DNA from 2 places in the Nocardioides sp. HDW12B genome. Region 2 is predicted to be linked to the other one. Evidence: predicted binding sites of a transcription regulator. Region 2 holds the regulator's gene; the other holds the start of a gene.

Region 1 (3,399 bases), 310 kb from region 2:
GAGTGGAAGCGCGACGTGCGCAAGCTCAAGGAGAAGGGGCTGACCGAGTCGCTGGCCATCGGCTACCGGCTCTCGCCCCGTGGTGAGGCGGTGCTCGACCACGGCGGTCCGGCTCGGGAGCGGGCGCCGCGCGCGGCCGGCACTCCCCTGCCGCGGAACATCGGGGCGCCCGCGACGCGCGCGTTGCACGGCGTGGGGGTGAGCACCGTCGAGCAAGTGGCGTCGTGGACGCGCGCGGACCTCGCGGCGCTCCACGGGGTGGGGCCGATGGCGCTGACGCGGCTGGGCGAGGCCCTCGCCGATCTCGGGCTGACCTACCGAGCGGACGCGTCGGAGTGACCGCGTAGGTTTCCCGCATGAGCGGACGAGCGCTGGTCCTCGGTGGAGGCGGCATCACGGGGATCGCGTGGGAGCTCGGGCTCCTCAAGGGCCTGGCCGACGCCGGGGTCGACCTGACGACGGCCGACCGGGTCGTCGGCACGTCGGCCGGGTCGGTGGTGGGCGCGCAGATCACGACGGGCCTCACCGTCGAGGAGCTGTACGCCGAGCAGCTGCGGCCGGCCGACCGCGAGATCGGGGCGCGGATGACGCGGTCGATGATGCTCCGGCTGGCCGTGCCGATCGTGCTGCCCGGCCACCCGGTCGCGAAGCGCTCCCGCATCGGCTCGCTCGCGCTCAAGGCTCATCCACCCGGCGGGGCCCAGCGCATCGAGGTGATCCGCAGCCGCATCGGGGTGAACGAGTGGCCCGAGCGCGACCTGCGGGTGACGGCGGTCGAGGCCGAGTCGGGACGGCTCGTGACGTTCACCCGCGACAGCGGGGTCGACCTCGTCGAGGCGGTCGCGGCCAGCTGCGCCGTACCTCTCGTGTGGCCGGCCGTCACCATCGACGGGCTCCACTACGTCGACGGCGGGATGCGCTCCACCGCGAACGCCGACCTGGCCGTCGGCTGCGACCGCGTCGTCGTCCTCGCGCCGCTCCCCCAGGCGTTCAGCAAGCACACCTCCATCCACGCCCAGCTCGACCGCGTCGCACCTCGCACGCGCGCCGTCGTCGCGCCCGACGAGGACGCGCTCGCCGCAATCGGCAAGAACGTGCTCAACCCGAGCAAACGCGCCGATGCGGCGCGCGCCGGCCTGCGGCAGGCGGCCACGGTCGTCGACAAGGTGCGCCGCGCGTGGGACGGGGAGACCGGTGCCTGAGGCGAGCGGCGCCACCCGGCGTCCGCCGGGTCTGGACTCCCCCACCGTCAAGAAGCTGCTGAAGCGGGTCTCACGCTCGCAGGTGTGGCTCTACCGCCGCACCAACGGTCGGGTGGGCGGCACCTGGCGCGTCGGTGCCGGGTTCCGCAAGCCGGTGCCCGTCCTGCTGCTGGACCACCTCGGCCGTCGATCCGGGAGGCTCTTCACGACCCCGCTGCTGTACCTCGAGGACGGGTCCGACGTGGTCGTCGTCGCCTCGCAGGGCGGGATGGCCGCTCACCCGCAGTGGTACCGCAACCTCGTCGCGTCTCCGGACACCCAGGTGCAGATCGGTCCCGAGCTCCGGCTCGTCACCGCACGCGTCGCCGAGCCGGCGGAGCGCGAGCGGCTCTGGCCGCTGCTCGACGAGCTGTACGCCGACTTCGCCGACTACCGCTCCTGGACGGACCGTGAGATCCCGGTCGTGGTGCTCGAGCCGCGGGCGCGATGACCCGGGCGCGGTGACCCGGGCGCGGTGACCCGGGAGCGGTCGCCCGGCGGGACCTCGGCCCGAGTTCTTTGGTTCTCCCCAGACACGTGGCGATGCTTGTAGTCGAACATGCGTTCGCTTAAAATAAAGCCATGTTCACGCTACCCGCTCTCGACGACCTGACGGTCGCGGAGTGTGCGGACGCGCTCGTGTCCTCGGTGCCTGCTGTCCGACGTGCGGAGGCGGAGCGGCTCCTGCTGGCGGTCCACTGGGCCGACCTGCACCCGCCCGGGGAGAGGCAGCTCCGTCGGGATCCCGGGGCGTTCGCGGAGCCCTGCGCCGACGACACGTCGTGGACGCGGCAGGCGGACGAAGCAGCGCTGCGCCGCCTGGGTCGCCGCCGCGGTGACAGCGACCGCGTGGCCGCGCGTCCGGAGGGATCTGAGCGATCGGAGCGATCGGTGCAGCTCGGTGCCGACGGCATCCCCGCCATCCGCGAGTTCGCCGCGGTCGAGCTCGGCGTGCTGCTGCAGATCACGACCTACGCCGCCGCGACGCTGATGCGCGACGCCCTGGAGCTGCGGCACCGCCTGCCGAGGACGTGGCAGGTCACCGTCACCGGGCAGATCGACGTGTGGAAGGCGCGTCGCGTGGCGACCGCGACACGTCCTCTCACCGCCGAGCAGGCAGCGCTGGTGGACGCCCGGGTGGCGCAGGCGCTCGTGGGCCTCCCGACACGACGGGCCCTGGACGTGCTCGAGGCTGCGGTGGTGGCGGCCGACCCCGCGGCGCACGAGGCGCGGCGCCGGGCCGAGGAGGCACGTCGCTACGTCGCGCTCGGCCGCCGCCCCAACGCGGCCGGCCTCCGTTCGCTGGTCTGCCAGACGACGGCCGGCGACGTCGCGCGGGTGGACGCGATGGTGGCGCACCTGGCCGACGTGCTCGAGCGTCTCGGCGACCAGGATCCGCTCCAGGTGCGCCGGGCCAAGGCCCTCGCGGTCCTGGCCGATCCGGCGCGCGCCTGCCAGCTGCTGGCTCAGGGACACCAGCCCGCTCACACCCCGACCTCGGAAGCGCTGACACCGGGCGCGCCGACCTCGGCGCGGGCTGAGGCGACCCCGGCTGACTCAACCCCAGACGTGTCACACCCAGAGAACATCGACGTGCATCGCGAGGACGTGCAGCAGCCCGAGGACCCGGAGCCCGAGGAGGCGGAGCCTTACGAGACCGCGGTCGAGCGTGCGGTGCTGCTCGGACAGGCCCTGATCAGCATGGGTGCCCGTGCCCTGCGGCGGCTGCGTCCACGGACCGTGCTCTACGTGCACCTGGCCGAGGAGGCACTCGACTCGCTGTCGGTGACACCCGGCTCCGGCCGCCCCCACGCCGAACTTGCCCGGGTGCGAGGGCTCGGCCCCGTGGGTCTGCAACAGCTGAGGGACTGGATCGGCGAGGACCGGGTCGACGTCAGACCCGTGATCGACCTGGCCGGACAGGTCCCGGTGGACGAGTACGCCATCCCGCCGCCGATGGCGGAGGTGATGGAGCTGCGCGAGCCGTTCGAGGTGTTCCCCTGGGGCACCGGCGAGGTCGGATCCGTCGACCTCGACCACACGACGCCGTTCCGACCGCGGTCCGAGGGCGGCGGTCGCGGGCAGACACGGCCGGACAACCTCGGCCCGCTCGGCCGTCACCACCACCGCGCCAAGACCTTCGGCGGGTTCCGGTGCC
Region 2 (3,399 bases):
GGTGCCGTGCCCCTGCCTCCCCCGACCCGTCGGGCCTACCTGGCCCTGTCCGTGGTCGACACCGCCCTCGCGGGACTGGGTGCGCGAGGCGCCCGTCGCGCCACCAAGCCGCTGCTCATGCCCGTCCTCGCCCACGGCTTCGCCGCGTCCACGCGCGGCAGCAGCCTGCCGGTCCGTCGGGCCACGCTTGCAGCGCAGCTGCTCTCCGGCTGCGGTGACGTCGCCCTCCTGGGACGGGGGAAACGCCCCTTCCTGGCCGGCCTCGGCAGCTTCCTGGCCGCGCACGGCGCCTACGTCGTCGGCTTCACGAGCCTGCGCAGCCCCGCTCCGCTCGACCCGGCCGCGACCCGAGGACCACGGCTGGCGGCTGCGGCCTTCCTCGTCGCCGGACCGGTCCTCGCCCGGGCCGCCGGGCGCACCTCCCCCGGTCTGCGCACGCCGGTCCTGGTCTACGCGGGTGCCCTGTGCGGCATGGTCGCCACGGCCAGCCGGATCGGCCCGCCGGCCGACGCTGCGGCGCGGCGCCAGGTCGTCGCGGGCACTGCCTTGTTCCTGGTCTCGGACGGTCTGCTCGGCACCCGGGAGTTCCTCCTGCCCGACAGCGCCACCGGGGCCACAGGGGCCGCGGGAGCCGGCGGGACCACCGCGGCTCGACGGATCCTCGACGTCGCGGTCATGGCCACCTACACGGCTGCCCAGGGCTTGATCGCGTCCGGCGTGGCCGACGCCGTCCATCCCGACCCGACCGGTCAGGCAGCCGGGACCGCGAGCACCTGACCCTCGACCAGCACGCTGCTGTCGAGGTGGTTGAGCTGCTCGATCTCGAGCATGACGGACCGGGTCTCGCCGGGGCCGCCGACGCGGGTCGCGATGCCCCAGAGCGTGTCGCCCTGCTCGACCACGACCTGCTCGGTCGCCGGCGCACCGCGCTCCCCGGTGGCCACGGAGCCCGAGCTCACGACCAGCGAGAGGCCGAGGATCGCCCCGAGGATCAGCAGAGTCACGACCCAGCGGCCGCGACGGGTGAGCCGCACCCCCGGCGCCGAGCGCGCACCTGCGGCCCGCGGGGCCGTCGGAGCGGTGCGCGTCGAGGGAGAGCCGTGCGCAGCCGGGTGACGTCGCGCGTCGGGGACGGCGCGCGCCACCGGAGTGGTGCGGGTCGAGCGGGTGGGGCGGGTCATCGTCATGGTGCTCATCTCGGGCCTCCTCGCCTGAGGGGCGGCGGTCGCCGCCCGGTCGGGATGTCTGTCGTCCACGACCCCGGTTCTAACGAGACCCCCCGACACATCCCCGGGAGCGGGTCCCGGCGCGGTGTCGAACGGACGTTCGATCGAACCTGTGTTCGACCATAGGGGCGCGGCGAGCCCCGCGCAAGGGTTTGGTCGAACAGGTGTGCGAACAGTTCTGGGCGTCGGCGACCCCGGACCCGGGAGCCCGGATGGCGGACGACGCGACACGCGCGGTTCGAACACATGTTTGAAGACGGTGAGGGGGACGACTAACGTGCCGACCACGAGTTCGCCAGAGAGGGAGCACCATGGCCACGAGCGGGGACACCCCCACCAGCAAGCGCACGAGCAGCGGCCGCGGACGAGCGGGGAAGGCTGCCACCGGCACCTCTCCGGTGGTCCGGGAGCTGCCGGACGGCCCCCCGGACGCCAGCGGCCTGACCCCGCGCCAGCAGCGCGTGCTCACCGTGATCCACGAGTCGGTCAGCAGCCGTGGCTACCCGCCGAGCATGCGGGAGATCGGCGAGAAGGTCGGGCTCACGAGCTCGTCGTCGGTCGCGCACCAGCTGCGGACGCTCGAGGAGAAGGGGTTCATCAAGCGTGACCCGAACCGTCCTCGCGCGCTGACGGTGTCGCTGCCCTCGGAGCAGGACGAGACCGGCATCAACGACGCCCGCCCCACCCCGACGTACGTCCCGGTGGTCGGTCGCATCGCGGCCGGTGGCCCGATCCTGGCCGAGGAGCGCGTGGAGGAGGTCTTCCCGCTGCCCCGCGAGCTGGTCGGCGACGGCACCCTCTTCCTGCTCGAGGTCGTCGGCGACTCGATGATCGACGCCGCCATCTGCAGCGGCGACTACGTCGTCGTGCGCCAGCAGCCGAACGCCGAGAACGGCGAGATCGTGGCCGCCCTCATCGACGGCGAGGCGACGGTCAAGACCTTCCAGCGCAAGGACGGCCACGTGTGGCTGCTCCCGCACAACGAGGCGTTCGAGCCGATCGACGGCACGCACGCCACCATCCTGGGCAAGGTCACCACGGTGCTGCGCCGCATGTGAGCGCTGCGCGCGACCCGCTCGTCACCGGACCGCCGGGAGGATCGCCTCTCCCGGCGGTTCGGTGCGTTCAGGTTGCAGCAGGCCGGGGCTCAGCACAGGATGGGAGCACCCCGCCCGGTGGCAGGCCCCGTGTCGCCATCCCTCCCCGATCCTCCAGAGGACTTCGTCGTGCGCCTGCCCCTCCCCCTGCGTCGCGTGTCCGCGACGGCTGCCGCCGTCGCCACGCTGGCCGCGCTGCTCAGCGCGGCCCCGAGCGCGTCCGGCGCCGGCGAGACCTCGCCCGGTGGCTCGTCGTCCGCGCCCGGCCGCCCGTTCGACCGCTCGAGCGGCCCGGTGTCCGCCGACGAGCGCCGTACGGCGGCGCGCACCCTGGCGGAGGCGCGAGGTCTCGGCGCGCGACCGGACGCCTCATCGGAGGGCCGCGAGGCCAGCATCGTGCTGCGGGACCTCGCGCTCGCCCAGGACGCGCTGGCGCCCGAGGACCGCGAGGTCGCGGAGCGCATCCTCGCCCGCCCGACGGCGAGCGGTGGCGACGGCTACCTCGACTACGCCGCCGACGCGGACGTGACCAGCGACTGCGTCGTCAACCCGGTGCCCTCGTCGAACTTCTGCGTCCACTGGGCCCGACGCACCGCCGACGCCCCGCCGTCGGCCGACAGCGACTCCGACGGCGTCCCCGACCAGGTGGAGACCACGCACCAGGTCCTCGACACGGTCTGGAGCCGGATCGTGACCCAGGGGACCTACAGCGCGCCACCGGCGGACGGCACCGGCCCCGGCGCCTACCGCAACCGCTTCGACGTCTACCTCGGCGACATCGGCGCGGACCCGCAGCGTCTCTACGGCTACTGCACCCCCGAGAGGGTGCTCAGCGCCTACCGCTCCACCAGCTACTGCGCGCTCGACGACGACTTCAGCACCAGCCAGTTCCCGGGCACCTCACGCGGCAACCTGGAGGTCACCGCCGCGCACGAGTTCTTCCACGCCGTGCAGTTCGGCATCGACTACGCCGAGGACGGCTTCTTCATGGAGAACTCGTCCACGTGGATCGAGGACGAGATCTTCGACGACGTCAACGACAACCGGAACTACTTCGACGACAGCGCGCTGGCGTG

The links. The regulator LexA, encoded in region 2, represses DNA repair genes until DNA is damaged. The targets are predictions, from matches to a motif close to TCGAACANNTGTTCGA.
Region 1: the regulator LexA is predicted to act here: its motif matches at 1,795-1,810, upstream of G7072_RS08520 (HNH endonuclease signature motif containing protein).

What each region holds. Positions count from the first base shown of each region.
Region 1 covers NZ_CP049867.1:1,813,627-1,817,025, reverse strand. Annotated here, with positions in the region: gene G7072_RS08535 (hypothetical protein) at 1-339, shown strand, start outside; gene G7072_RS08530 (patatin-like phospholipase family protein) at 357-1,202, shown strand; gene G7072_RS08525 (nitroreductase family deazaflavin-dependent oxidoreductase) at 1,195-1,692, shown strand; gene G7072_RS08520 (HNH endonuclease signature motif containing protein) at 1,824-3,399, shown strand, end outside.
Region 2 covers NZ_CP049867.1:1,506,198-1,509,596, reverse strand. Annotated here, with positions in the region: gene G7072_RS07155 (lysoplasmalogenase) at 7-777, shown strand; gene G7072_RS07150 (LysM peptidoglycan-binding domain-containing protein) at 750-1,196, opposite strand; gene lexA (transcriptional repressor LexA) at 1,538-2,284, shown strand; gene G7072_RS07140 (MXAN_6640 family putative metalloprotease) at 2,453-3,399, shown strand, end outside.